DNA from 3 places in the Geobacillus sp. TFV-3 genome. Region 3 is predicted to be linked to each of the others. Evidence: predicted binding sites of a transcription regulator. Region 3 holds the regulator's gene; each other region holds the start of a gene.
The links. Region 3 encodes LexA, which represses DNA repair genes until DNA is damaged. Its sites were predicted from a motif close to CGAACATATGTTCG; they were not measured.

Region 1: uvrB (excinuclease ABC subunit UvrB) is a predicted target of LexA. The motif match lies at 4,988-5,001, and genes of this name have one in related genera.
Region 2: addB (helicase-exonuclease AddAB subunit AddB) is a predicted target of LexA. The motif match lies at 5,278-5,291, and genes of this name have one in related genera.

Annotation. Positions count from the first base shown of each region.
Region 1 is NZ_MPSP01000001.1:2,968,283-2,978,476, forward strand. It holds gene uvrA (excinuclease ABC subunit UvrA) at 77-2,935, opposite strand; gene uvrB (excinuclease ABC subunit UvrB) at 2,941-4,917, opposite strand; gene BJQ97_RS15180 (CsbA family protein) at 5,159-5,383, opposite strand; gene BJQ97_RS15185 (PDZ domain-containing protein) at 5,397-6,569, opposite strand; gene BJQ97_RS15190 (MerR family transcriptional regulator) at 6,788-7,330, shown strand; gene BJQ97_RS15195 (DUF6044 family protein) at 7,545-9,218, shown strand; gene BJQ97_RS15200 (glycosyltransferase family 2 protein) at 9,235-10,194, shown strand, end outside.
Region 2 is NZ_MPSP01000001.1:2,712,053-2,722,246, reverse strand. It holds gene BJQ97_RS13720 (AzlC family ABC transporter permease) at 1-405, shown strand, start outside; gene BJQ97_RS13715 (AzlD domain-containing protein) at 398-703, shown strand; gene BJQ97_RS13710 (SCO family protein) at 756-1,346, opposite strand; gene aceA (isocitrate lyase) at 1,540-2,826, shown strand; gene BJQ97_RS13700 (hypothetical protein) at 2,956-3,150, shown strand; gene BJQ97_RS13695 (competence protein ComK) at 3,271-3,804, shown strand; gene BJQ97_RS13690 (TVP38/TMEM64 family protein) at 3,908-4,531, shown strand; gene lepB (signal peptidase I) at 4,528-5,076, shown strand; gene addB (helicase-exonuclease AddAB subunit AddB) at 5,332-8,835, shown strand; gene addA (helicase-exonuclease AddAB subunit AddA) at 8,835-10,194, shown strand, end outside.
Region 3 is NZ_MPSP01000001.1:2,148,075-2,158,268, reverse strand. It holds gene BJQ97_RS10890 (Uma2 family endonuclease) at 1-227, shown strand, start outside; partial or broken gene BJQ97_RS10885 (DMT family transporter) at 326-403, shown strand; gene BJQ97_RS10880 (trimeric intracellular cation channel family protein) at 560-1,177, opposite strand; gene hflX (GTPase HflX) at 1,338-2,585, shown strand; gene BJQ97_RS10870 (methionine gamma-lyase family protein) at 2,599-3,870, shown strand; gene BJQ97_RS10865 (MerR family transcriptional regulator) at 3,947-4,348, shown strand; gene glnA (type I glutamate--ammonia ligase) at 4,388-5,722, shown strand; gene lexA (transcriptional repressor LexA) at 5,788-6,411, opposite strand; gene yneA (cell division suppressor protein YneA) at 6,564-6,869, shown strand; gene BJQ97_RS10845 (YneB family resolvase-like protein) at 6,889-7,542, shown strand; gene BJQ97_RS10840 (DUF896 domain-containing protein) at 7,672-7,902, shown strand; gene tkt (transketolase) at 8,003-10,009, shown strand.

The DNA.
Region 1 (10,194 bases), 820 kb from region 3:
CTAGGAAAAGTTTCCTGCCGTCGGCAAAAAAGGTTCGGCCGCCGGTGCCCAAGCAGCGAAAAAAGCAACAAAAGCGTTACGCCTTCGCCGCTTCATACCGCGCCTGCATGCGCGCCCGGTCGCGCTCGAGAATGGGTTTTAAGTAGCGGCCAGTGTGCGACTCCTCCACCTCGGCCACCTCTTCCGGCGTGCCGGCGGCGACGATTTGTCCGCCGCGGTCGCCCCCTTCCGGACCTAAGTCAATGATATAGTCCGCGGTTTTGATGACGTCCAAGTTATGTTCAATGACAAGCACGGTGTCGCCGTTGTCGACGAGCCGGTGGAGCACGTCGAGAAGCCGGGCGATGTCATCGACATGAAGCCCGGTCGTCGGCTCGTCCAAAATGTAAAGCGTCCGGCCGTTCGAGCGCCGGTGCAGCTCAGCGGCGAGCTTGACGCGCTGCGCCTCGCCGCCCGAGAGCGTCGTCGCCGGCTGGCCGAGCTTCATATAACCGAGGCCGACGTCATAAAGCGTCTCGAGCTTGCGCTTAATTTTTGGGATATGGGCGAAAAAGTCGAGCGCATCTTCGACCGTCATGTCCAGCACCTCGGCGATGTTTTTTCCTTTATACGTCACCTCGAGCGTCTCGCGGTTGTACCGTTTGCCGTGGCACACTTCGCACGGGACGTACACATCGGGCAAAAAGTGCATTTCAATTTTGATGATGCCATCGCCATGGCACGCCTCGCAGCGTCCGCCTTTGACATTGAAGCTGAACCGCCCTTTTTTGTAGCCGCGCACTTTCGCTTCGTTCGTCGCCGCAAACACTTCGCGGATGTCGTCAAACACCCCGGTGTACGTCGCCGGGTTCGAGCGCGGCGTGCGGCCGATCGGCGACTGGTCGATGTCAATGACTTTATCGAGGTGCTCCAGCCCGCGAATGCCGCGGTGCTCGCCCGGCTTTGCTTTCGCCCGGTTGAGCTTTTGCGCGAGCGCCTTATACAACACTTCGTTCACAAGCGTGCTTTTGCCCGAGCCCGACACCCCGGTGACGGCGACAAACGTGCCGAGCGGGATTTTCACCGAGACGTTTTTCAAGTTGTGCTCGCGCGCGCCGATAACCTCAAGCCAACGTCCGTCCGGACGGCGACGCTCGGCCGGAATCGGGATGAATTTTTTCCCCGATAAATACTGGCCGGTGAGCGAATTCGGGTCGTTCATCACTTCTTCCGGCGTGCCGGCGGCGACGACCTCGCCGCCGTGGATGCCCGCCCCCGGTCCGATGTCAATCAAATAATCCGCGGCCAGCATCGTATCCTCATCGTGCTCCACCACAATGAGCGTATTGCCGAGATCGCGCATGCTTTTCAACGTCGCGATCAGCCGGTCGTTGTCGCGCTGATGAAGCCCGATCGACGGCTCGTCGAGCACGTACAACACCCCCGTCAGCCGCGAGCCGATTTGCGTCGCCAAGCGGATGCGCTGCGCCTCGCCACCGGAGAGCGTTCCTGCCGAGCGGCTGAGCGTCAAATAGTCAAGGCCGACGTTTTGCAAAAAACCGAGCCGATCGCGAATTTCGCGCAAAATGAGGCGGGCGATTTGCGCTTCTTTTTCCGTCAGCTCAAGCCCATCAAAAAAGGCGAGCGCCTCGGTCACCGACATGGCGGCGACCTCGCCGATATGCTTGCCGCCGACAAGGACGGCGAGGCTTTCTTTTTTCAGCCGGTAGCCTTGGCATGTCGGACATGGTTGTTCCGCCATATACTTTTCCATCTGCTCGCGGATGTAATCGGAGCTTGTCTCGCGGTAGCGGCGCTCGATGTTTCGAACGACGCCTTCAAATTGGATGTATTGTTCACGCACTTGCCCAAAATCATTCGTATAGCGGAAATAAATCGGCTCTCCGCCGCTGCCGTACAAAATTTTATCGAGCTGCTCTTTCGGCAAATCCTTCACCGGCACGTCCATCGGGATGCCGTAATGGCGGCACACGGCTTCGAGCAGCTGGGGGTAATATTGCGAGCTTTGCGGCTCCCACGGAGCGATGGCGTGTTCTTTTAACGTCAGCTCATCGTTCGGGATGACCAAATCCAGATCCACTTCGAGCTTCGCCCCGAGCCCGTCGCAGTCGGGGCAGGCGCCGAATGGACTGTTGAACGAAAACAGACGCGGTTCAAGCTCCCCGATCGAAAAGCCGCAGTACGGGCAAGCGTGCTTTTCGCTGAACAGCAGCTCCCCCTCGCCGATCACATCGACAATCACTTTGCCATCAGCGAGCTTGAGCGCCGTTTCGAGCGAATCGGCAAGCCTTGCGGAGATGCCGTCTTTGATGACGATGCGGTCGACGACGACGTCAATCGAATGTTTTTTGTTTTTTTCAAGCTCAATGTCTTCCGTCAACTCGCGCATCTCGCCGTCAATGCGGACGCGCACATACCCTTGTTTGCGGATGTCCTCGAGCGTCTTGGCGTGCGTCCCTTTTTTTCCCGAAACGATCGGCGCCAAAATTTGCATTTTCGTCCGCTCTGGGTAAGAGAGCAGCCGGTCGACCATTTGCTCGATCGTCTGCGATTCGATTTCAATGCCGTGCGTCGGGCAGAACGGACGGCCGATGCGGGCGAACAGCAGCCGCAAGTAGTCGTAAATTTCCGTCACCGTGCCGACCGTGGAGCGCGGGTTGCGGCTCGTCGTTTTTTGATCGATCGAAATGGCCGGAGACAATCCTTCAATCGCATCGACGTCGGGCTTTTCCATCTGCCCTAAAAACTGGCGGGCATACGCCGACAGCGATTCGACGTAGCGCCGCTGGCCTTCCGCGTAAATCGTATCAAACGCCAACGACGACTTCCCCGATCCGGACAGCCCGGTCAAGACGACGAGTTTGCCGCGCGGGATTTCGACGTCAATGTTTTTCAAGTTGTGGGCGCGCGCCCCTTTGACGATAATTTTATCCATTCCGTTCACCCTTCCGCTTTCAATTCGAAAATGATATCGCGCAGCTGGGCGGCCCGTTCAAAGTCGAGCGCTTTGGCCGCCTCTTTCATTTCCGCTTCGAGCTTTCGAATCAGCTCTTCCCGCTCTTGTTTCGTCATCGCTGCCGCCGGCTTCGCCTCGTACGTCCCCGTCTCTTCCGCCGCATACGTCGCGCGGATGACGTCGCGAATGCCCTTTTTCACCGTGCGCGGCACGATGCCGTGCTTCCGGTTGTACTCTTCCTGAATGGCGCGGCGCCGCTTCGTCTCTTGAATGGCGATTTCCATCGATTTCGTAATCGCATCGGCGTACATGATCACATGGCCGTTCGCATTGCGCGCCGCACGGCCGATCGTCTGAATGAGCGAGCGCTCCGAGCGCAAAAACCCTTCTTTGTCGGCGTCCAAAATGGCGACAAGCGACACCTCCGGAATGTCCAATCCTTCCCGAAGCAAGTTGATGCCGACCAATACATCGTATTTGCCGAGCCGCAAATCGCGGATGATTTCAATGCGCTCGAGCGTTTTAATTTCCGAATGCAAGTAGGCGACTTTGATGCCGGCTTCCTTCAAATAATCGGTCAAGTCTTCGGCCATTTTTTTCGTCAACGTTGTGACCAACGTCCGCTCGTCCCGCTCGACGCGCTCACGAATTTCGCCGATCAAATCGTCGATTTGCCCTTTCGTCGGGCGGACGTCGATCGTTGGGTCGAGAAGCCCGGTCGGGCGGATGATTTGTTCGACAACGCCCGGGCTGTGTTCGAGCTCGTACGGCCCCGGCGTCGCCGAGACGTAAATAATTTGATTGATTTTTTGCTCGAACTCTTCAAACGTGAGCGGCCGGTTGTCAAGCGCCGACGGCAGGCGGAAGCCGTGGTCGACGAGCACTTGCTTGCGCGCCCGGTCTCCGTTGTACATGCCGCGCAGCTGCGGCAAGGTGACGTGCGACTCATCAATAATGATCAAAAAATCGTCCGGAAAATAGTCAAGCAATGTATACGGCGTCGAACCCGGCGGCCGCAGCGCCAAATGGCGGGAGTAGTTTTCGATTCCGGAACAAAAGCCCATCTCGCGCATCATTTCAAGGTCATAGCGCGTCCGCTGCTCAAGCCGCTGCGCCTCCAGCAGCTTCCCTTGCGCGCGCAGTTCGGCGAGCCGCTCCTCCAGCTCTTGTTCGATGTTTTGAATGGCGAGCCGCATTTTCTCCTCGCGCGTGACAAAGTGCGACGCCGGGAAAATCGCGACATGCTCGCGCTCGCCGAGCACCTCGCCGGTTAACGCATCCACCTCGCGGATGCGCTCGATTTCATCGCCGAAAAATTCGACGCGAATGCAATGTTCATCGCGCGACGCCGGGAAAATTTCGACAACATCGCCGCGGACGCGGAACGTGCCGCGCCGAAAATCGATGTCATTGCGGTCGTATTGGATGTCAACGAGCCGCCGAAGCAACGCGTTCCGCTCGATTTCCATCCCAACGCGCAGCGAGACGACGAGCTCCCGGTATTCTTCCGGCGACCCTAAACCGTAAATGCATGACACGCTTGCAACGATAATCACGTCCCGGCGCTCAAACAAGGCTGATGTCGCCGAGTGCCGCAATTTGTCGATTTCATCGTTGATTTTCGCGTCTTTTTCAATGTACGTATCCGTCTGCGGCACGTACGCTTCCGGCTGATAGTAGTCGTAATAGCTGACAAAATATTCGACGGCGTTGTGCGGAAAAAACTCTTTCAGCTCGCTGTACAATTGGCCAGCGAGCGTTTTGTTGTGAGCGATGACGAGCGTCGGTTTGTTGACTTGGGCGATCACGTTCGAGATCGTAAACGTTTTGCCCGTCCCCGTCGCTCCAAGCAGCGTTTGATGCTTCACTCCCCGGCGCAGGCCGTCAACGAGCTTGGCGATCGCCTGCGGCTGATCGCCTTGCGGTTCGTATGGCGACACTAATTGAAAACGGTCCTCCACCGTTTCGCCTCCTCCTTCGTACCATCTTTCCCCATTGTATCACATCGCTATGATCAATGCATCAAAAACGCGAACTCATATTCGCATCAATCTACACAGCGATTTCCATTCGCTAAGACGCCAAAAAGCGGACCCATTCATGCCCAAGGTCCGCATCTTCGCTCCGTTCCGTTTCGACAATCCGAGGTTCAGCCGGCGATGCCTTTTTCCAAAAACAGACGGTTGAACCGACAACGCCGCTTCATTTTTGCTTCAGATGGTCGAGCATGCGACCGGCCCAAAGAAAGCCGGCGATCGTCGATGCAATGTCAGCAACGATTTCATGCAGCTCGTCCGTATAGCCTTTAAAGTAGGAAGCGACAAGCAGCGCCGTCGTCAACAGCACCGCAATGTACCGATTGTACGTCACCCGCGCAAACAACAGCACCAATAGACACGGAATGATGAGTGCCGCTAAAAACCACATGGTCCATTCTCCTTTACGAAACAGCTTCAGACGCTGAGGCGTTCCGATCACGGACGAACAGCAGCCCGAGTTCATGATGCTCATCCTCATAGAGCGCTCCTTGGACGAAGCGGACTTCGCCGTTATGTCCGACGACATCCAACTTGCAGAACGCACGGTTGCGTTGGAGCGCCTCGTAAAACTCGGTTTCACTCCGCACCGGGACGCCGTTTGTTTTGATGATGACTTCTCCGGTCGAAAGCCCCATTTTTTCCGCTTTTGAGCCGGGAAGCACGCCGACAATCACCAAGCCGTGCGGATGGCGGGCAAAGCGGGGCGGGCGTGCGCGGTCGGCGCGATGCCCGGAAAACGCGATCCATTCGCGGCCGATGATGGCCATAGCCCCCGCCGCCACCGCCAGCGGTGGATACCATATGCCGGAAGCGGCCAATAGGGCGACAACAAACGCCAGCCAGACAACGCGCCGCCCCTCCGCGCGCGCCGTTTCCGCCGGCAGCATGTGCTGGCGGCGCTGGGAAAAGCCGAGAAGAAACGGCACGAGCCAAAATGAATAGCCGTCTCCCGTCGAAACGAACGGCCACCAAGAAGCCGGCGGCAGCGCGCCCCCTGATATAGGCAGCACAACCGGCACAAACCAAAGGCGCTGCGTCCATTGCAGGCCAACCGTCATCCCCCGCTTGCTTTTGGCGAGCTGCGGAGAGGCCGCCTCGTTTCGCGTGCGAATGATGAGCCATCCTTCCGACAGCAAAAGCAACGCAAGCCACACCGCCAAAGCCGGCGCCGCCGCCAGGCCATCGGGAAGCCAGCGGGACAACGCGCTGCTTTGCTCCGCCAAACCGAACACGAGAAGCGCGCCGCCAACCGTATAAGCAGGCGACAACAACCGCACTTCCATCGTCAAACTCAAGAGCACCGTCAGCACCGTCACCGTCCAAACCGCTTCCTGCGGCACCGCGATCCCGATGCCGACGGCCGCCGCCGACAACACCGCTCCCGCCATCCATCCTTTCGTCCAAAGCCCGCGCCATTCGTTCCATAGGTTGTAGACACGTACATGAAAATCTCGGCGCTCCCGCTTCACCCGCCGCCAACCGATGGCCAAAGCGAGCGCAGCGCCATAATAAAGAAGCGGCTGCCGCCAAACCGATGCGACGCCCTCAAACCATTCCAGCCACCATGTTGCCATCCGCTTCACCCCTTGCGTCGTTCATCATTCTTTATTTTCTATTCTACCAAATGGCATGGCCAATTCCCATGCCCACCGCCATCTTTTTTCGCGAATGGCGAATCTTCGCTGTTTTCCACTTTCTTTGCCGAATCAACACTAGTTTTGTCGGCCGGGAAGGATTTTCAAAGATGCAGAGGAAAAAGTATAAACAAGACGAAACAAGGAGGAGTGAAACGATGGAATTGAAAACGTCCGACGTCGCTGTCCGCCTTGGTGTATCGCCGAAAACGATCCAGCGCTGGGTGCGCAAATACGACATTCCGCTGCGGAAAAACGAGGCTGGCCACTACTTGTTTGATGAAAAAACGATCGCCTTGCTCGAACGGGTCAAATTTGAACAAGGCGCCGCCATGGAAGCGCCGCCAAAAGCAACACCTGAAGCGCCGCCGGCCTCTAGCCGTCCTTCGACAACGCCGCCAAACGTTCCCATTCACACTCTGTTCCAAGAATATATCGAGCCGGAAATGGACCGCGTTTCCTCGCGCCTTGACCAACTTGAAAAACAGCTGGAGCAAAAAGCAGATGACGTCGTCTCCATTCAACTGTTGCACCACCGCCGGGAGATGGAGGAAATGACCGCCCGCCTTGCCTCCTTGGAGCAGCTTGTCGCCCGCCTCGAGCAGCAGCTGAATCAACAACCGCCGGCCCCGCGCGATCCGTCAGAACAACCGAAACGGAAACGGCGCGGCTGGGGGCGCGTGATGGGGCTGTTTGCCTAAAGGGTTTAGGCGGGTTGGACCGCCAAAAGCGCCCAATATCGTCTGATGAAAGTGTTTCGCGCGCATGTTGCGGTGATCGCTGCGCGTTGGGGCACTTTCTTTTTTGTTTTTTCCTTCACTACTTCTTTACAATTTTCTTATTCTTTTTTAATCCCAGCGGTTTATAATGGATCACGTTGTGCAATCTTCCCGTATGGGAAAGGAGGCGCGCGAGATGGAACAAAGAGAACGAAAAGCGGTCGCCATCGCGTTCATCGTATTGGCTCTCTACCTTTCTCCGCTTTACATTTTAGGCGAACACGCCCATATTCGCGTGCACGACAATATGGATTCGAACATCGCCTGGTACCGCGTGCTCGTTCGCAGCGGCCAACTATTCGGCCCGCTTGATGCCGTCATCCCGCAAGTGATCAACGGGTTGCCGCGCAACGCGTTTGGCACCGAATTCAGCGGCATCGTTTGGCTGCACGCTTTGTTCCCGTCCATGACGGCGTATGCCATCAGCCAGACGATCACGAGGATATTCGCCTTTCTTGGCATGTATTGGCTGCTAAGACGACATTTTTTGCCTGCTCCCGAATCATGGCTCATTCGCGTCGGGGCGGCGCTTGCTTTTGCGCTGACACCGTTTTGGCCGTCCGGCATGTTAAGCACGCTCGGCATGCCGCTGGCGCTTTGGGCGTTTCTTTCGATCCGCAACGGAGAAGCGACATGGAAGGAATGGCTTGCGATCATCTTGCTTCCGTTTTACGCCAGCTTTGTGCTCGGGTTTTTCTTTTTCTTGGCTGCTATGACAGCTGTTTGGTTGTGGGACGGCTTTGTCCGCAAGCGGTGGAACAAGCGGTTTTTCGCCGCAATTGCCCTGATGACAAGCTTGTTTTTGGCCATCGAGTATCGCCTCGTGTACTCGCTTGTCTTCAGCGGCGAACCGACGAGCCGGAACGAGTTTCTCTCCTCGCGGCTCAGCTTCGTCCATTGCCTTCGGTTGACGTTAAAAAACTATGTGCTCGGCCATACGCACGTAATGACCGTTCATGGGCCGATCATCCTGCCGGTTCTTTGGGCGGCGTTTTTCCTCGTTTTGCGCCGCCGCCAGCGCGGGCCATTGGAGCGGCGCTTCCTTTTGCTGTTTTGGTTGAACATCGCCTTATCGGCTTGGTATGCGTTTTGGTTTTACAAAGGGTGGCAGCCGCTGAAAGAACGGATTTCACTTTTGAATACGTTCAATTTCGCCCGCTTCCATTTTTTGAGGCCGATGGTCATTTACGTCGACTTTGCCTTGGCCTTGCAAATCTTAGCCAAGGAACGGACCGCATGGCGGCGCCTCGTACCGATCGCCTTGGCGCTGCAGCTGCTTTTGCTTGGCGGGTTCAACGAGGAAATCCGCTATCGCCTCGCTGGCACGCCGTCGTTCGAGCAGTTTTATTCCGAACATTTATTTACCAAAATCAAGAAATACATCGGCAAGCCTGTATCGTCCTACCGCGTCGCCAGCGTTGGGCTTCACCCGGCCATCGCTCAATACAACGGGTTTTATACACTCGATACGTACAACAATTTTTACCCGTTATCGTATAAGCGGAAGTTTCGCGGCATCATCGCCAAAGAATTGGACAAAAGCCCGGTGCTGAAAGACTATTTCGACCATTGGGGCAACCGCGTCTATTTGTTTTCGGCAGAGCTCGGGAAACATTACATGTTCACGAAACGCTCGCATAAAGTCATCCGTCATTTCGAGATCGACACAAAGGCGTTCAAACAGCTTGGCGGCAAGTACATTTTTTCCTCCGTCCCGATTCAAAACGCCAGCGACATCCATCTCCGCTTCTTGCGGGCGTTCACTGATCGACAGTCAGTCTGGAAAATTTATGTATACGAAGTGGAGTGAAAGGGAGGCAAGAAACATGGTGGACAAACCGTTGTTAGCCATCGTCGTCCCATGCTACAACGAAGAAGACGTGCTGCCGGAAACGGCCCGGCGCCTGACCGCTTTGCTTGAGCAACTGCTCGAAGAAGGAGCAGTCGCCATCGGCAGCCATATCGTGTTTGTCGACGACGGCAGCCGCGACCGGACGTGGGCGTTCATTGAAGAAGAAAGCGAGCGCAACCCGTTTGTCTCCGGTGTGAAGCTCGCTCGCAACGTCGGCCATCAGCGGGCGCTGTTCGCTGGGCTTGACACCGTCCGCGCGTACGCCGATTGCGCCGTGTCCATTGACGCCGATTTGCAAGACGATGTCGAGGCGATCCGCGAATTTGTGCAAAAATATCGCGAAGGCTATGACATCGTGTATGGCGTGCGGCGGAGCCGAAAGACCGACACGTGGTTCAAGCGTACGACCGCCCAAGCCTTTTATCGGTTCATGCAGGCGCTCGGAATCGAACTGATTTACAACCATGCCGATTTCCGCTTGATGAGCAAGCGGGCGCTCGATGAACTGAGCCGTTACACGGAAGTCAATCTCTTTTTGCGCGGGTTGGTTCCGCTCGTCGGCTTCCGCTCGACGTGCGTCTTTTACGACCGGCATGAGCGGTGGGCTGGACAGTCGAAATATCCGCTCAAAAAGATGCTCGCCTTCGCCTTTGACGGCATCACATCCTTGAGCGTCGCACCGATTCGCGCCATTACGCTCATCGGTTTTTTGGCCTTTCTCATCAGTGGAGCGGCCGGGCTGTACGCGCTGATCGTCAAATTTCTTGGACACGCTGAATCGGGCTGGACGTCGCTCATGATTTCCGTTTGGTTCATCGGCGGGCTCGTGCTCATGAGCCTCGGCCTCATCGGGGAATATATCGGGAAAATTTATCAAGAAGTGAAACGACGGCCGCGGTTTGCGATCGAAAAAACAGTGCAGCTGCCGCTTTCG
Region 2 (10,194 bases), 560 kb from region 3:
TGGAAAAAAGCGCTGTACGCCTTTGGCATTACCGATGAGACGTTTTCGGTGGCGGCGATGAAAGAAGGAATGATCAACGCCGCATATATGTTTGGGCTCATTGCCATGGCGTATGGCAGTTGGGTCGTCAACTCGGGCATTGGTTATGCGGCTGGGGCCGGTTTGCCGGAAAGTTTGCAAGAAAGTATGTCCATTGCCTTGTATGCCATGTTTATCGGTCTGCTCGTTCCAGCGTTGAAAAAGCAGCGGAAAATTGTCTGGCTGGCGGGGCTGTCGGCTTTATTTAACTCGATCGGCACATTTGCTCTTCACTTGTCGAAAGGCTGGTCGATCGTTTTGGCTACATTGTTGTCGGCCATCATCGTCCAATGGCTGACGAAGGAAGGGGGAAACGGCGGTGAATAGCACGATCGTATGGATGATCATCGGCATGGGGGTCGTGACGTATTTGCCGCGCCTGTTGCCGTTTGTGCTGCTCGGCGGCATCGAGCTGCCGCCGTTTTGGCAAGGAGTGCTGAAAAATGTGCCGTATGCGGTGCTTGGGGCGCTCATTATTCCTGACGTTTTTTTCCTCCAAGATGATCTTTGGTTCGGTGTCATCGGTTTTGCGGCGGCCGTCATCACTGCTTGGCTTGGGGCGAACGTCATGGTCGTTGTGCTTGCGGCGGTTGCGGCGCTCAGTCTGTATTCGTTGTTTGGTTAAAAAGGGAAGCGGACATCGCTTCCTCTTTTCCTTTTGCGACAGCTATGCAAACTTATGACAATTCCTCCATAATCGCCTCATATACCTCATCGACATGAAATTGAGATGTCCCCATGCCGATTTGTTTGACGACACGCCCGTTGCGGCCAAGCAAGTAGGCGAACGTCGTGTGTACGATCATGCCGTTGCCCGGGTCGCGGTATTGAAAGTGGAAGGCATCCGCTACTTTTTTCGTGTCCGCTTCACTGCCGCGCAAAAACACCCACCCTTGCCCGTCGCTGGTGATTCCAAACGTACGGGCATATGTTTGCAGTTTTTCATTCGTATCGCGCGCTGGGTCGATCGTGATCGTGATGAATTCCACCTTGTTCCCAAATACCCCGGCTTTTTTCAAACGATCGCGCAGTTTTGCCATTTGCGCTGTCGTGTTCGGACAAACATCCGGACAGTTTGTGTAAATAAACTCGACAAGCCGCACTTTCGGCGGAAGGTCGCCAAACTCGTATGATTTTCCCCATGCTGTTTCCATCGTCACGTCATTTGGAAGCCGCATCGTCGATGGCTGGTAGACAGCAAAGTACAGGATGCCGACGCTGATGCCGATGATGACAAGAAGGGTAGCTAACGTATACCATTTTTTCACCATTCATCACTCCTTAATATGATCATATCAAAAAGATTAACGAAAAAATCGCGATGTTTATGAACAATATACGACCATTTTCCCAATTGAAAAAAGTTTCAAAAAAAGGCTTGCACTTTTGTTTTTCTGTTATATAATAAAATCGTAAATGAAAACAATGTAGTATAACAATAGGGAGATGGGGGAAGGAAACATGGCGTCATTTGCTGAACGTGTCCGGCAATTAGAAGAAAGTTGGAAAAATGAGGAGCGCTGGAAAGGGATCGTCCGTCCGTACAGCGCTGAGGATGTCATTAAACTGCGCGGCTCGCTGGATATCGAGTATACGCTCGCTCGGCGCGGAGCGGAAAAACTGTGGAAGCTGCTTCATACCGAGGATTATGTCGCGGCTCTTGGCGCGCTGACCGGAAATCAAGCGGTGCAGCAAGTGAAAGCGGGCTTGAAGGCGATTTATTTAAGCGGCTGGCAAGTGGCGGCCGATGCCAACCTCGCTGGGCAGATGTATCCGGACCAAAGTCTGTATCCGTCCAACAGCGTTCCGCATGTCGTCAAGCGAATCAATCAAGCGTTGCAGCGCGCGGATCAAATTCAATACTTAGAAGGCAGCGGGGACGTGGACTACTTTGTGCCGATCGTCGCTGACGCTGAGGCGGGGTTCGGCGGCCAACTGAACGTCTTTGAGCTCATGAAGGCAATGATTGAAGCCGGAGCGGCTGGCGTCCATTTTGAAGATCAGCTGTCATCGGAGAAAAAATGCGGCCATTTAGGCGGCAAAGTGCTTTTGCCGACGCAGACGGCGATTCGCAACTTGATTGCGGCGCGGTTGGCCGCCGATGTCATGGGGGTTCCGACGGTGCTCATCGCCCGCACCGACGCGAACGCGGCTGACTTGATCACAAGCGACATCGACCCGCGCGACCAAGAGTTTATTACCGGCGAGCGGACACCGGAGGGCTTCTACCGCACAAGAGCTGGTTTGGATCAAGCGATCGCCCGCGGGCTTGCCTATGCGCCGTATGCCGACCTCATTTGGTGCGAGACGAGTGAGCCGAATTTGGATGAGGCGCGCCGGTTTGCCGAAGCCATTCATGAAAAATTCCCAGGCAAGCTGCTGGCGTACAACTGCTCTCCGTCGTTCAACTGGAAGAAAAAATTGGACGACGAAACGATCGCCAACTTCCAGCAAGAGCTCGGCAAAATGGGATACAAGTTTCAATTTGTCACTTTGGCTGGCTTCCATGCGCTCAACTACAGCATGTTCGAGCTGGCGCGCGGCTACAAAGAACGCGGCATGGCGGCGTACGCCGAGTTGCAGCAAGCGGAATTTGCCGCCGAGAGGTACGGATACACGGCGACGCGCCATCAGCGCGAAGTCGGCACGGGCTATTTCGACGAAGTCGCCCAAGTGATCTCCGGCGGCCAATCGTCAACAGTCGCCTTGAAAGGATCGACCGAAGAGGAGCAGTTTACAGCCATCTAATGCCGATCATCAGCAAAGGGACGCCCGGCTTGGCCGGGCGCTTTTTTGTTTGAGACGAACAGCCACCTTGTTTCCATCGCATAATAAGGAAAAAATGACGCATCCTATGGAGTACAAGGAGGCGATGTGATGGAAAAGAAGCAAGGCGACCTGCCGGAGTTGATGCCTGCTGAGTTTCGCGTCAGCACGGATCTTCATTTTGAGCAATGGTCGATGAATGAAGAGACGTATGCTGGCGACTCCGTCGGCGAACATACCGCCTTGGAACAGGCGAATGAATATTTGGCTGCCAAAGAGATCGGTCAAACGTTTGAAAACTCCTGACATCCCCCATGACATTCGTCATGGGTTTTTTCGTTAACTTTTTTCAAAATATAGAAAAATATGACTCCTAATGGTATGATAGGAGTAGTGATTCAGTTGATCATGGGAGGAGATGAACGGATGAAAGTCAATGAGTTCATTGTGCTGAAACATTTCGTCGTAAGCCGTTATACGATGGCGGTTCTCCCGTACTTTGTCAACAGCGATGTATACGCGAAAGTCATTGAAGAGGACGGCGAATATATCATCAAACAGACGCCCATTGACATTATTAAACATAGTTGCGATTACTACGGAAGCAGCTTTCAAGGGAGAAAAGAAGGGACAAAAGCTGTCATCGGCATCACCCATAAAGCGCCGATTGCCATCGAACCAGCCAATGAAATTTACGTATTTCCAACCGCCTCTCCACGCGATTCCCGCTGCGTTTGGCTTTCGCACATCCATGTCTGCCAGTATGAGCCTGCCAAATATGAGCGGACCGTTGTTTATTTCCGCAACGGAAAAAGCGTACTCCTCGACGTTTCCTACAAATCGTTTATCAATCAATTATACAAAACGGCGCAACTCCGGACGAAACTGTCCGAACGGATGGAAGCGAGAGAGCGCAAACTCCAATACATATTTCGCATGCAGCAAGAAAAACAGAGTTAGCTGAACAAATTGATAAAAATGGTTTTTCCGAAAGATGAGTTCAAATTAAGCGTCTGGACGTGTAAAATAAAAAATATAAACGGCATTTGAATGGGGAATAGACATGGATATGGAAACAATCAAACAATGGTTCACGCTCGACAGCATCCTTTCCCTGCTCGAACAATACCGCTCTTTCGGCGTGCTTCCCGGCATCGCAGCGACGTTGCTTGAGTCGTTTTTTCCCATTTTGCCCATGTTCGTCTTCGTGATGGCGAACGCAGCGGCGTTTGGACTATGGAAAGGGTTTCTTATCTCTTGGCTAGGTGCTTCACTTGGCTCGCTCATCGTGTTTTGGCTGACGCGGAAGGTGGGACAAAAGCGATTTTTTCATTTTGTCCGCCGCCATCCCAAAGTGCGGCAGTTTATGCATTGGATTGAGCGACATGGATTTGGTCCGCTGTTTTTATTGTATTGCTTTCCGTTCACCCCGTCGGCGCTTGTCAATATTGTCGCCGGACTGTCGCGCATCAGCCGCCAGCAGTTTATATTGGCGGTGCTGCTAGGAAAGATGATCATGGTGTTTACAATCAGTTTTATCGGCTATGACTTGAAGGCGCTCATCCGTCAGCCGCTGCGCACAGCGATGATCGCCGCAGTCGTTCTGTTGCTTTGGTACGCCGGAAAACGGGTGGAAGCGCGATTTTCGTTGACGGAAGAACAAGGCGGCGAGGAGGGCGGGGAGTGACCAAGCAAAAAGAAAAACGAGGCCGCCGATGGCCATGGTTTGTTGCCGTTTGCGTTGTTGCCACGCTTCGGTTGTTCGTGTTCAGCAATTACGTGGTGGAAGGAAAATCGATGATGCCGACGCTAGAGAGCGGCAATTTGTTGATCGTCAATAAGCTTTCCTATGACATCGGGCCTATTCGCCGGTTCGATATTATCGTTTTTCACGCCAACAAAAACGAAGATTACGTCAAGCGGGTTATCGGCCTGCCTGGCGATCGGATCGCGTACAAAAATGACATCTTGTATATCAACGGAAAAAAAGTTGACGAACCGTATTTGCGCCCGTATAAGCAAAAGCTGCTTGACGGCAGGCTGACCGGGGATTTTACGCTTGAGGAGGTGACCGGGAAAACACGGGTGCCTCCCGGCTGCATTTTCGTTCTTGGCGACAACCGGCTTAGCAGCTGGGACAGCCGCCATTTTGGGTTTGTCAAAATCAACAAAATTGTCGGCAAGGTGGACTTTCGCTACTGGCCGTTTAAACAGTTCGCCTTTCAGTTTTAACCTTCATCTCGAAAGAAGTCTTCCGCTTCTATAACGAATTGAAGCTTCGGAGACCAATAAATGGATCCTTCGAAGCGAGGTTGTTCAGTCGTCCGACAGTCGCTGACATGTCGGCTGGCTTCACAAAAAGAAACAAACGTTAACGTTTCAGATTGCCTCCATATAACCCGCAGCCGGAAGGGCGTTTTTTCTTCCCAAAAGCGAACGTATGTGCTAAAATAAAACAAATAAAGGAAACGAATGGTGGTGGATACAATGTCGCTGCGGTTTTTGCTCGGGCGGTCGGGAAGCGGGAAAACGGCTGTCTGCCTTGCAGAAATTCGCCGCCAGCTGCAAGAGGATCCAAAAGGAAGGGCGATCGTCTATCTCGTTCCGGAGCAAATGACATTTCAATGCGAATACGCGTTGATACATACCGAGGGAGTGGGCGGGATGATTCGCGCCCAAGTGTTCAGCTTCACCCGCCTCGCTTGGCGCGTACTGCAGGAAACAGGCGGCATGACCCGGTACCACATTCATGATGTTGGCGTGCAGATGATGATCCGCAAAATTATTGAGCAGCGCAAACAAGAGCTGAAACTGTTTGGCCGCGCGGCGGACAAACATGGTTTTATCGAGCAGCTCAACGAAATGATCGCCGAATGCAAACGGTATTGCCTGACGCCGGGCGAACTCCGCCGACATGCCGAGGCGTTCGAGGATGGGCCAAACCAGCCGGGCCGACGCTTGCTCGCTGACAAGTTGAACGATGTGGCGCTCGTGTATGAGGAACTTGAGCGGAGTCTTATCGGCCACTATCTTGATTCGGAAGATTATTTGCGCTTGCTCGCTGAGCATATTCCGCGCTCAAGTTATTTGCGGGATGCCGATATTTACATCGACGGCTTTCATCATTTTGCGCCGCAAGAATATATGATCATCGAACAGCTTCTTCGCCATTGCCGGCGCGTCACCGTTTGTTTGACGATCGACCGTCCGTATGACGACGGAATGCCGGACGAACTTCATCTCTTTTATTTGCCGGCGCAAACGTACCGCCAGCTGAGGGAGTTGGCGCTAAGCAATGAGATTGCGATCGAAGAGCCGATCGTGCTTTCGGCCAACCTCCGCCATGAAGACAGGGCGCTCGTTCATCTTGAGGCGCAATTTCACCGCCGCCCGTTGCTTCCATATGGTGCAAAGACCGATGCCGTCCATCTTTATGAGGCGTCCAATCGCCGAGCGGAAATCGAGGCGGTCGCACGCGAAATCATCCGCCTTGTCCGCGATGAAGGGGCGCGCTATCGCGACATTGCGCTGATCATCCGCCAGACGGAGGCGTACCGCGATCTGGTGAAAACGGTGTTTTTTGATTTTGGGATCCCGTATTTTATGGATGAAAAAGAACCGATGCACCACCACCCGCTCATTGAACTCGTGCGCGCTGCCTTAGAGACGGTCGTGACGCGCTGGCGATATGAAGCAGTGTTTCGGGCGGTGAAAACGGATTTGCTTTTTCCGGCCGACGGAGACTTGGTCATGTGGCGCGAGGCGGCCGACAAGCTCGAAAACTATGTGCTTGCTTACGGAATCAAAGGAGATAAGTGGACAAACAATGAGCGCTGGACGTATCGGCGCTATCAGGCGCTTGAAGGTTTGAACGCACCACAGACGGACGAAGAGCGGCAGTTTGAGGACAAGCTCAATGAATGGCGTGAGGCGTTGGCCGCTCCGCTTCGCCGGTTGGAGCGCCGCCTGCGCCGGGCGGAGGACGGACGCGGGTTTTGTATGGCATTATATCTGTTTTTGGAAGAATTGCAGATTCCAAAAAAACTAGAGAAAATGAGCGCGCAAGCGGAAGCGGACGGCCGCCTCGTTGAAGCGCGCCAGCATGAACAGGCGTGGAACGCCGTCGTCGATTTGCTTGACCAATATGTAGAAATGCTCGGGACAGAATCACTGCCGCTCGCTGAGTTTGTCAAGATTATCGAAGCTGGGCTCGATCGGTTGGAGTTCTCCCTTGTGCCGCCGGCGATGGACCAGGTGATCGTCGCTCAGCTTGATCGCTCTCGTTTGATTGACATCAAGTATGCGTTCGTCATCGGCGCCAACGATGGCGTTATTCCAGCGAAAGTGAAGGAAGACGGGCTGATGGCGGAAGTGGAGCGCGAGCATCTGCGTGAGTTGGGGGTGGCGCTCGCTCCGGGAGGGCGGGAGCAGCTGTTTTATGACCCATTTTTTGTCTACTTGGCACTTGTTTGTCCAAGCCAGCGGCTGTATGTTACATATCCGCTTGCTGATGGGGAAGGGAAAGCGTTGATGCCGTCGCTGCTCATCAAGCAGCTTACGGAACTGTTTCCGCATGCGCCGGTGCATCTGTGCGGCAACGACCCGTTCGACGCCCCGGCAGAAAAAGCAGAGGCGTTCGTGACTGCGCCGCGGGCGACGCAAACGTATTTGATCAGCCAGCTCCGAGCATGGAAGCGCAACTACGGCATCGATCCGCTTTGGTGGGATGTGTATAACACATTCATCGGCCATCGGGACTGGAAGGAGCAGGTGCGGCATGCCGTCTCCGCGCTCTTTTATACAAACGGAGCGACGCCGCTCAAAAAACAGTGGAGCCAGCGGCTGTATGGCCAAAAAATTCAGGCGAGCGTCTCGCGCATGGAGCAGTTTCAAAAATGCCCGTACGCCCATTTCGCATCGCACGGGCTGCGGTTGAAAGAACGCAACGTTTTCCGACTTGAGGCGCCAGATGTTGGGCAATTGTTCCATGCCGCCATCAAGCAAATCGCCGACCGGCTGCGCGAACAGCATCTTGATTGGCGCGAATTGTCAAGACCAGACTGTGAACGGCTGTCGGCCGAAGCGGTCGAGCGAATCGTCCCGCTCATCCAGCAGCAAGTGCTCTCAAGCTCTCATCGCTATGAATATATGAAACGAAAATTGAAACATGTCGTTGCCCGTACAACCCATGTGTTAAGTGAGCATGCGCGGGCGAGCGGTTTCGTTCCGATCGGGCTTGAGCTGTCATTCGGCCCCAATGGCGACCTGCCGCCGCTTCGGTTTCGACTGCCCGACGGAACAGTGATGGAGCTTGTTGGGCGGATCGATCGCGTCGATAAAGCGGAAAGCAGCCAAGGAGTGCTTCTTCGCATCATCGATTACAAATCGAGCGCGAAAACGCTCGATTTGACGGAAGTATATTACGGCCTGGCGCTGCAAATGCTCACCTATCTGGACATCGTGCTGACGTATGCCGAACAGCTTGTCGGGCAGCCAGCTTTGCCAGCCGGGGTGCTTTATTTTCACATCCACAATCCGATCGTTCAAGCGAAGCAATGGGTGGATGATGAGGTGGAAATGGCGAAAAAGCTGCTGGAACCGTTTCGGATGCGCGGGCTGTTGCTAGCTGATGTCGAGGCGATCCGGCTGATGGACAGACGAACGGAAGACGGACAATGGTCACTCATTGTGCCTGCTCAGCTCACGAAAAGCGGGTCGATCCATTCGCGTTCATCGGTGGCGAGTCCATCCGACTTTGCCGCGCTCCGCGAGCATGTCCGCCGCTTGTTCATCGACATCGGCGGGCAAATCGCCGACGGCGTCGTGTCGATCGCCCCGTACAAGTTGAAAGACAAAACGGCGTGCGAGTTTTGCGCCTTCAAACCGGTCTGCCAATTTGATGAGGCACTCTCCGGCAACGAATACCGGAAGCTTGCTCCGCAGACGAAGGAAGCGGTCATGGAAAAACTAGCGGAAGGGAAGGAAGAATGATGAACGCCACGATTCGTCCGAAGCCGGTTGGGAGCCGATGGACGGATGAACAATGGAAGGCGATCGCCGCCGGCGGCCGGGACATTCTCGTCGCCGCCGCGGCTGGATCGGGAAAAACGGCCGTTCTCGTCGAACGGATCATCCAAAAAGTGACGGCGGAAGAAGGAGCGGTCGATATCGACCGGCTGCTTGTCGTCACCTTTACCAACGCGGCTGCGGCAGAGATGAAAGCGAGAATCGGCGAGGCGCTTGAGCGGGAATTGGCCAAACGTCCGCATTCGCTCCATCTGCGGCGTCAACTCAGCCTGCTTCCTCGTGCCGCGATCTCGACGCTCCATTCCTTTTGCTTGGATGTCATTCGCAAATATTACTATTTGCTTGATTTGGATCCATCGTTTCGCATCGCGGATGAAACGGAAATCGAGCTGTTGAAAGAGGATGTCCTTGAAGAGCTGCTCGAGGAGGAATACGGAAAGCCGGACAACGAGCGGTTTTTTGCTGTCGTGGATGCCTATACGGGCGACCGGAGCGATGCGGAGCTGCAGGAGATGATTGTGTCCCTTTATGAATTTTCCCGCTCCCATCCGGAACCAGATGAATGGTTGGCGGGTTTGACCTCGAAGTATGATGTTGACGAACGAACAGATATAAAGACGCTGCCAGCAGCCCGCTATATCGCGCAACATGCCGCGATGGAGCTGGCGGCGGCCAAACGGCTGATCCGAAGGGCGCTTGAGCTTGCGGAAGAACCGGGTGGACCGCGTCCGTACGTGGAGCGGCTGCGCGAAGATCTGGAGATGATCGCCAAGTTAGAGGCGCAACTTTCCGGGCCGTGGGCTGAGCTGCATCGCGCGCTCAAGACGCTGTCGTTTGGGCGGCTGCCGGCTTGCCGCGGCAAGGATTATGACGGGCGGCTGATCGATGAAACAAAGTCGCTGCGCGATCAGGCGAAAAAGAAAATGGAAGCGCTGCGCGACAATGTGTTTTCGCTCGATCCATCCGTTTGGCTCCGCCATATGCGGGAAATGAAGCCGATCGTTGAAACGATCGCTGCCCTCGTCCGCCGTTTTGCCGTCATGTTCCAAGCGGCGAAACGGGAAAAAGGCATCGTTGATTTTTCTGACTTGGAACATTATTGTTTGCATATTTTGCGGCGGCGCGATCCAGAAACGGGCGAATGGCAGCCTTCCTCCGCCGCCTTGGAATACCAGGCGCAGTTTGATGAAGTGCTTGTTGACGAGTATCAAGATACGAACCTCGTTCAAGAAGCGATTTTGCAGATGGTGAAAAAAGGGAGCGAACGAACAGGCAATTTGTTTATGGTCGGTGACGTGAAACAGTCGATTTACCGATTCCGCC
Region 3 (10,194 bases):
CTTTACGCGATCGAAACCAGAAGTACCATTTATACGAAAAACATGGGGTGCGTGAATATTGGATTGTGGATCCGAGCAACTGGACAGTCGAAGTGTTCAGCCGGCAAGATGGGCGATTTCAACAGCGAGCTGTCTTCGGACCGAGCGATGAACTCGTTTCCTTTTGGCAGCCGGATTTAACCGTTTCGCTCGCCTCGGTGTTTCCTCCGGAAGAAAGCGAAGTGTAATGCAGCTGGCAAAGGTTTTTGTGTCGCTTTGCCAGGGTGGCTTTTGCGAAAAAAGTTGCGGCCTCTAAATAGACAAAAAGCCGAAGGGGATCCATGCCATGAAACAACCCGTTCTCGCTTCCTTGTATTTATCGCTTGCCGCCAGCATTTGGGGCGGGATGTACGTCGTGAGCAAATCTCGTTTTGGCTCGGCGGGGCGCTGATCGTTGTTGGGGTGATCGTGGCGGTGCGAAGCGAGCAAAGTGCGTAAGGAAGGCGTCAGCAAACCAAAAGCGAGGAGTTGTCTATCTTTTCGTACGAATCAATGAGTAGATGTTGCTTTTGCCGTTTTATCATTGTCCGCCCACTTTTTCTCCAACCGCCCGCCGCGGCAGCTTCCAGCCGTATGTGTACGACAAAATGCGGAGGACGGCGACGGCGATCAACAGCACATACAGCTCAACGGGCGACTCGGCCCATTTCAGCCCGATGGCGAGGCCGGCGAGAATGGCCCAGGCGGCATAAATTTCTGCGCGCAGCACGAGCGGCTTTCTTCCCGCCAACACGTCACGGATAATACCGCCGCCGCTTCCAGTCAACACCGCGGCGACGATGACCGCACTTAACGGATGCCCCATTTTGACGGCATACAGCGCTCCTTGGATGGCAAACGCCGACAGCCCAAGGGCGTCAAAAAAGTTGCCCCATCGCTTCCACGGCGGCAGCATTTGCTTCGGAAACAAATACACAACCGTCATCGCCGCCAAAGCGACAAGAAAGAGCGGCTCTTGTTCCCATAACGCCGACACAGGCACCCCGATCAGCAAATTGCGCACCGCCCCGCCGCCAAAGGCGGTGACGATCCCTAAAATGTACACCCCAAGCAAATCGTACTCCTCTTCCATCGCCACGATCGCCCCGCTGATGGCAAACGCGACCGTGCCGATAATGCTCAATACTTCCCACGTCATTCTTGCTGTTCCTTTCCGTGCGGTGTTCTTGTATCATTGTAGAGGCAAAAGCGGCGGAAAATCAATCGTTTTTTTGGAACGAACTAGCAGACCAACGGTGGAATTTGGTATCATGAACGTAGGGAACATGTTCGCCGCGAGGGAAAGGAAGGGGGATGCCATGAGCCGTGAACAAGCGATCCTTGTCGGCTGCCAGCTCGCCGGCGTCGACGATGAGCGGTTTCGCTATTCGATGGAGGAGCTCGCTTCGCTCGTTGCGACGGCGAACGGCGAGGTTGTGGCAGAATTGACGCAAAAACGTGAAGCGCCGCACCCGGCGACGTATATCGGCAAAGGGAAAACGGAAGAGCTCGCCGCGTTGGTCAAGCAGCTGGAGCCGGACGTCGTCATTTTCAATAGCGAGCTCTCTCCAAGCCAAGCGCGCAATTTGACAAGAATGCTTGGCGAGGTGAAAGTGATTGACCGGACGCAGCTGATTTTAGACATTTTTGCAAGGCGTGCCCGCTCAAAAGAAGGGAAGCTGCAAGTCGAGCTCGCCCAGCTGGAGTATATGCTGCCGCGCCTTAGCGGCCAAGGAGAGGCGCTATCCCGCTTGGGCGGGGGCATTGGGACGCGCGGTCCGGGGGAAACGAAGCTGGAGACCGACCGCCGCCATATTCGCCGACGCATTGACGACATTAAAGCTGAGCTGCGGCGCATCGCCGAGCATCGCGGGCGGTACCGCGAGCGTCGGCAAAAAAACCAAGCGTTTCAAGTGGCGCTCGTCGGTTACACAAACGCCGGCAAATCAACGATTTTCAATCGGCTGACCGCTGCGGATTCGTTCGAGGAAAATTTGCTGTTTGCCACGCTTGACCCATTGACGCGCAAATGCGTCTTGCCATGCGGCTACACGGTGCTTGTCACCGATACGGTTGGGTTCATCCAAGACTTGCCGACGACGCTCGTCGCCGCGTTCCGCTCGACGCTTGAGGAAGTGAAAGAGGCCGATTTGTTGCTCCATGTCGTCGATTCGTCGCATCCGGACTACGCCGCGCACGAGCGGACGGTGTTGCGGCTGCTCGCTGAATTGGGGGCTTCTTCCATTCCAATGGTCACGGTGTACAATAAAAGTGATCAAAAAACGCCGGAATTCATTCCGACAACAACTGCTTCCATCGTGATGAGCGCGCTGTCCGCCGTCGACATTGATCGGCTCCGCTATTTTCTTGAAGCGGCGGTGAAACAGCAAATGGCCTGTTACGACGTGTCGATCCCAAGCCGTGAAGGAAAATTGCTCGCTCGGTTAAAATCGGACACCATTTTGCACGAATGGCACTATAATGAGCAAGGTGGCACGTACGACTGCCAAGGGTACGTGCTGCCAACGCACCCCTTGTATGGGGAGCTGCAACCATTCCAACGATAGAAAGGGTTCATCTATGTTTTGGACGCAATGGAAACACGGAGAAACGATTGCTCTTCTCATCGAGGAAATCGAAGCACAAATCGCGCCGATTCACCACCGCATCGATGAACGGGTCGATGTCAACCAATACCGCGTGCTTGAGAGCTTCCGCCGCCATCAAGTGAGCGACGCCCACTTCATCCCGTCGACCGGCTATGGCTATGACGATACCGGCCGCGATACGCTCGACCGTATTTACGCCGACGTCTTCGGCGCCGAAGCAGGCCTTGTACGGCCACAAATCATTTCCGGCACGCACGCGATTGCGATCGCGCTGTTTGGCGTGTTGCGCCCGGGCGATGAATTGCTTTACATCACGGGCGCTCCGTACGATACGCTTGAGGAAATCGTCGGCGTCCGCGGCCGCGGCATCGGTTCGTTGAAAGAATTTCAAATCAGCTACCGGAGCGTGCCGCTTACAGAAGACGGATCAGTCGACTTTCCAGCTGTTCGCGAAGCGATCCACGAGCGGACGAAAATGATCGGCATTCAGCGCTCGCGCGGCTATGCGGACCGGCCGTCGTTTACTGTCGAAGAGATCGGCGACATGATTGCATTCGTCAAGTCGATCAAACCGGATGTCGTCGTGTTTGTCGACAATTGCTACGGCGAATTCGTCGAAGAGAAAGAGCCATGCCATGTCGGCGCCGATTTGATGGCCGGCTCGCTCATTAAAAACCCGGGAGGGGGATTGGCGAAAACGGGCGGCTACATTGTCGGCAAGCGGGAATATGTGGAGGCGTGCGCCTATCGGATGACCTCGCCGGGCATTGGAGCGGAAGTCGGTCCGTCGCTTTACAGCTTGCCGGATATGTATCAAGGCTTTTTCCTTGCGCCGCACACCGTGGGCCAGGCGCTCAAGGGGGCGGTTTTTACGGCGGCGATGCTCGAGCGGATCGGACTAAAAACCTCGCCATCATGGAAGGCGAAGCGCACGGATTTGGTTCAGTCCGTCCGTTTTGACGATCCGGAACAAATGGTGGCGTTTTGCCAAGCGATTCAGGCTTCCTCCCCAGTCAACGCTCATTTCACTCCGTATCCGAGCGACATGCCCGGCTATGAAGACAAAGTGATCATGGCCGCCGGCACGTTCGTCCAAGGGGCAAGCATTGAGTTGACGGCCGACGGGCCGTTGCGCCCCCCATATGTCGCGTATGTGCAAGGCGGATTGACGTATTCGCATGTGAAAATCGCCGTCTGTTCCGCCATTGAGCGTTTGCTTGAACAGCGGTTGATTTGTTTGTGAGGAAACGTCACGTTTCATTGACTCATTTCCTAACATTATGGTAAAATAAAGGTATCAAAAGCGAGGAGGAATTGGCATGAGCAGCCAAATTCGTCGTTCCATGCCATTGTTTCCGATTGGGATTGTGATGCAGCTGACCGACTTATCGGCCCGGCAAATCCGCTATTATGAAGAACATGGCCTCGTCACGCCGGCGCGTACGGAAGGCAACCGGCGGCTGTTTTCGCTCAATGACATTGACCGCTTGCTCGAGATTAAAGATTTGATCGACCAAGGAGTCAACTTGGCGGGCATTAAGCAAATTTTTGCCGCGCGGGAGGAAGGGCGCCACGGGCAGGCGGAGAAAGTCGAAAAAGCAGGAAAACCGAAGCTGTCGGACGAAGAACTGCGCGAAATTTTGCGGAATGAATTGCTGCAGGCCGGCCGGTTCCAGCGCGCATCGCTTCGCCAGGGAGATCTCGCTCGCTTCTTTCATTAATGACGGAAAATGATTTCCGAGCCGGGGAGGAGTTTGGACATGGCAAAATATACGCGTGACGACATTCTACACATCGTCAAAGAGGAAAATGTCAAGTACATCCGCCTGCAATTCACCGATATTTTGGGCACGATCAAAAACGTCGAAATTCCGATCAGCCAGCTGGAGAAAGCGCTTAACAACAAAATTATGTTTGACGGGTCGTCGATCGAAGGATTTGTCCGCATTGAAGAGTCGGATATGTATTTGTATCCGGACTTGGATACGTTCGTCATTTTCCCGTGGACTGCAGAAAAAGGAAAAGTCGCCCGCTTTATCTGCGACATTTACAACCCGGACGGCACGCCGTTTGAAGGCTGTCCGCGCTATAACTTAAAGCGGATGCTGAAAGAGATGGAAGCGCTCGGCTTCAACGCCTTTAACTTAGGAGCTGAGCCGGAATTCTTCCTCTTCAAGCTTGACGAAAAAGGACACCCCACGATGGAGCTGAACGATCGCGGCGGCTATTTCGATTTGGCGCCGACGGATCTCGGGGAAAACTGCCGGCGCGACATTGTGCTCGAGCTTGAGGAAATGGGGTTTGAAATCGAAGCGTCCCATCATGAAGTCGCTCCGGGCCAGCATGAGATCGATTTTAAATACGCCCATGCGATTAAAGCGTGCGACGACATTCAAACGTTTAAGCTCGTCGTCAAAACGATCGCCCGCAAACACGGATTGCATGCGACCTTTATGCCGAAGCCGATTTTTGGGATCAACGGTTCAGGAATGCATTGCAACCTGTCGCTGTTCCGCAACGGTGAAAACGCCTTTTTCGATCCGAACGGCGACTTGCAGTTGAGCGATACGGCGCGGCAGTTTATCGCGGGCGTGCTGAAGCATGCGCCGAACTTTACGGCGGTGACGAACCCGACCGTCAACTCGTACAAGCGGCTTGTTCCAGGCTATGAGGCGCCGTGCTACGTCGCTTGGTCGGCGCGCAACCGCAGCCCGCTCATCCGCATTCCCGCTTCGCGCGGCATGAGCACGCGCATTGAGGTGCGAAGCGTTGACCCGTCGGCCAACCCATACTTGGCCATGGCGGTGCTTTTAGCCGCTGGGCTTGACGGCATTCGCAACAAGCTCACTCCTCCGGCGCCAGTGGATCGAAACATTTACGTCATGACGAAAGAAGAACGGCTCGAAGAAGGCATCGTCGATTTGCCGGCAACGCTGCATGAAGCGTTGGAAAACTTGAAGTCGGATGAAGTGATGGTTCATGCGCTCGGCAAACATTTATTCGAGCATTTCGTCGAGGCGAAAGAAATTGAGTGGGATATGTACCGGACAACGGTTCATCAATGGGAATTGGACCAATATATGGAACTCTACTGATTCATAAAAAAAGCTGCCCCGTTTTTTTCAGGGCAGCTTTTTTTATGGGCGCAGGCCGGCACGAGTCAGTCGAACAGGCGATAGACGCCGATCACTTTGCCGAGAATCGTGCAGTCGCGGACGATGATCGGCTCAAGATGGGCGTTTTCCGGCTGCAGGCGGATGTGATCCTTTTCCTTGAAAAACCGCTTCACCGTCGCCTCATTGTCTTCCGTCATGGCGACAACGATGTCGCCGTTGTTGGCCGATGACTGCTGGCGGACGATGACGTAGTCGCCGTCTAAAATGCCGGCTTCGATCATGCTGTCGCCCATCACTTCAAGCATAAACACCTGCTCCTCGCCGACGGCGAGCCGCTTCGGCAGCGGAAAGTAGCCTTCGATGTTTTCCACCGCTGTAATCGGTTGGCCGGCTGTCACCTTGCCGATGATCGGCACCGAGATGATCTCCTCTTTTTCTCTCTCCTTGGTCATATCGTTGTCCAAAATTTCAATGGCGCGCGGCTTCGTCGGATCGCGGCGGATGTACCCTTTGCTTTCTAGGCGCGCAAGATGCCCGTGGACCGTCGAACTTGACGCCAGTCCAACCGCTTCCCCAATTTCCCGCACCGACGGAGGATAGCCTTTTGTTTTTACTTCCTGTTTAATAAACTCTAAAATTTGCTGTTGCCGTTTCGATAGTTTCGTCATTCTTTAACACCTCTCGCCACATCGTTTGCTTTCATTATACCATGAGGAAGATGAAAAAACAAACATAAGTTCGAATTTTTTGTTGACACAAACAAATGTTCTTGGTTATAATGAAAGCAAGCGAACAAACATTCTGGAAAAGGGTGGGGGAAATGGAGAAAACGTTGCTGCATTACTTTCTGTTTTCATTTTTGTTTGCGCTCGTGTTGGCGGGGTTCGTTTACGCCAGCAGCCCGGTCGATAAAAAAGAATACGTGACGATCACGGTCGCTCCCGGCGATACGCTTTGGGGGCTGGCAAAACAGTACGAGCAGGAGCATCATATGCCGCCTGATGAGTTCATCCGCTGGGTCGTCGATGCCAACCATTTGCCGAGCCCGCGCCTTGCCGCCGGTGAACAAATTGTCATTCCTGTGTTAAAATCAAAGCAGGGCGGCTCGGTGGCCGTCAATCAGTGATGGAAAGAAGGGATGGGCCATGAGGGCGGTCATTTACTGCCGAGTCAGCACGGACAAAGCTGAACAGGAAACGTCGCTCGCGAGGCAGCGAGATGAGCTCGAGCGGCTGGCGGCCGAGTGTGGATTGGAAGTCGTCAAAGTGATCGCTGAGCAGGCGAGCGGTTATGAAGCCGACCGCGACGGCGTGTTGGAGCTGCTTTCGCTTTGCGAGGAAGGCGAGGTCGATGTGCTGCTCATTCAAGATGAAACGCGGCTTGGGCGCGGCCATGCGCGCATGGCGGTGCTGCATTGCTTGAAAAAGCAAGGGGTGAAAATATACAGCGCCAGCCATCGCGGGGAGATGCCGCTGTCGGAGGCCGATGAGATGGTGTTATCCATCATCGCTATTGTCGAGGAGTACCAAAGAAAAATACATAACGCCAAAATTAAGCGCGGCATGCAGCGGGCCATCGCCCGCGGCTACCGGCCGGAGCGGAACTTAAGGCGCCGGGGCGAAAACGCCGGGCGCGACCGAATCGATCTGCCGGTTGAGGAGATCGTCCGCTTGCGCGAGCGCGGACTGACGTTTGCTGATATTGCCGCGACGCTGAGAAGCTTTGGCTACGAGGCGTCCAAGGCGACCGTCCATCGCCGTTACCAGGAATATATGGACGAGCAACAAAGGCGGTGTTGATTGTGTGCGGCGCCTGGCCCTAAAGCGGTGAGCGGGCAAAAGGAAACGAAGATGCCATCGTTGCCATTTTCCTGGTTGATCAGATAAGATAAAACAGAGTGAGAATATGGCAGATAGGAGAGATGATCAATGCTTGCCAAACATAAATTAGCCCGCATCAATGAACTGGCAAAAAAAGCGAAAACCGGCGGCTTGTCGGCCGAGGAGACGCTGGAACAAGCGAAGCTGCGCCGCGAATACATTCAAGCGTTCCGCAAGACGATGACCGATATGCTGCATACGGTGACGGTCATTGACCCAACCGGCAACGACGTGACGCCGAAAAAATTAAAGGAAAGCCAGCGGCGGCGCTTCCATTAAACGATCGAAAGAGGGGCGGCCCGGAAAATAACGTTGTACAAGCCGATCGATTTTCTATATGATAGTAAATGACACCATGTTGATGAAAGGGAGGAAGACGATGGCGCATTCAATCGAGGAGTTGGCGATTACGACGATTCGAACGCTGTCGATTGACGCGATCGAAAAAGCGAAATCTGGGCACCCGGGCATGCCGATGGGCGCGGCGCCGATGGCGTACACGCTTTGGACGAAATTTATGAATCATAACCCGGCGAATCCAAACTGGTTCAACCGCGACCGGTTTGTCTTGTCGGCCGGGCACGGGTCGATGCTGTTGTACAGCTTGCTCCATTTAAGCGGCTACGACGTATCGATGGATGACTTGAAACAATTCCGTCAATGGGGAAGCAAAACGCCGGGCCATCCGGAATACGGCCATACGCCGGGCGTGGAAGCGACGACGGGACCGCTCGGCCAAGGGATTGCGATGGCGGTCGGCATGGCCATGGCGGAACGGCATTTGGCGGCTACATACAACCGCGACGGGTTTGAGATCATCAATCATTATACGTACGCCCTTTGCGGCGATGGCGACTTGATGGAAGGCGTGGCGAGCGAAGCTGCGTCACTCGCCGGCCACTTGAAGCTCGGCCGCTTGATCGTTCTGTATGATTCGAACGACATTTCCCTTGACGGCGAGCTTAACTTGTCGTTCTCGGAAAACGTCGCCCAACGTTTCCAAGCGTACGGTTGGCAATATTTGCGCGTTGAGGACGGCAATAACATTGAAGAAATTGCGAAAGCGTTGGAAGAAGCGCGGGCGGACCTCAGCCGGCCGACGCTCATTGAAGTAAAAACGACGATTGGCTACGGCGCGCCAAACAAGGCGGGCACGTCCGGCGTCCACGGCGCTCCGCTCGGCGCGGAGGAGGCGAAGCTGACGAAGGAAGCGTACCGTTGGACGTTTGCCGAAGATTTTTATGTACCGGAAGAAGTGTACGCTCACTTCCGGGAAACGGTGCAAGAGCCAGGAGCGAAAAAAGAAGCGGAATGGAACGAACAGTTCGCCGCGTACGAACGGGCGCATCCGGAATTGGCCGCCGAGCTGAAGCGGGCGATTGAAGGGAAGCTTCCGGAAGGCTGGGAGGCGGCGCTGCCGGTGTATGAAGCGGGCAAAAGCCTGGCGACCCGCTCATCGTCCGGGGAAGTGCTCAACGCCATCGCCAAAGCGGTGCCGCAGTTTATCGGCGGTTCGGCTGACTTGGCGAGCTCGAATAAAACCTTGATCAAAGGCGGCGGCAACTTCCTGCCGGACAGCTACGAAGGGCGCAACATTTGGTTTGGCGTGCGCGAGTTTGCCATGGGGGCGGCGCTCAATGGCATGGCGCTTCATGGCGGGTTGAAAGTGTTCGGCGGCACGTTCTTCGTGTTCTCTGACTATTTGCGTCCGGCGATTCGCTTGGCGGCGCTCATGGGCTTGCCAGTCACCTACGTCTTGACGCACGACAGCATCGCCGTCGGCGAAGACGGCCCGACGCACGAGCCGGTCGAACATCTCGCTTCGCTTCGGGCGATGCCGAACTTGTCAGTCATTCGACCGGCTGATGCCAATGAAACGGCGGCGGCATGGCGGCTGGCGCTCGAATCGACGGACAAGCCGACCGCGCTCGTCTTGACGCGTCAAGATGTGCCGACGTTGGCGGCAACAGCTGAGTTGGCGTATGAAGGCGTGAAAAAAGGGGCGTACGTCGTTTCACCGGCGAAAAACGGCGCTCCAGAGGCGCTGCTGTTGGCGACTGGTTCGGAAGTCGGTCTGGCCGTAAAAGCGCAAGAAGCGCTCGCCGCTGAGGGCATCCATGTCTCCGTCATCAGCATGCCATCGTGGGACCGTTTCGAAGCGCAGCCAAAATCGTACCGCGATGAAGTGCTTCCGCCGGCCGTGACGAAGCGGCTCGCCATTGAAATGGGCGCGTCGCTCGGTTGGGAGCGCTACGTCGGCGCCGAGGGCGACATTTTGGCCATCGACCGATTCGGTGCTTCCGCTCCGGGAGAGAAAATCATGGCCGAGTATGGCTTTACGGTTGACAACGTCGTCCACCGCACAAAAGCGCTGCTCGGCAAGTAACCGGGAAAGCTGTCCTTGCGTTGTTGCAGGGGCAGCTTGTTTTTGTGAAAGATGGCTGCGCCTGGGTCAAGTATTTTCGGGGTTGAATCGAGGGCAAAAGCTAGTTCGTGACGTGTTGCCTGTTTGCGGCCTCATGGCCGCCGCAAACAAAAATCGACAATGTTAGTGAAAAAACTTGCCGTTAA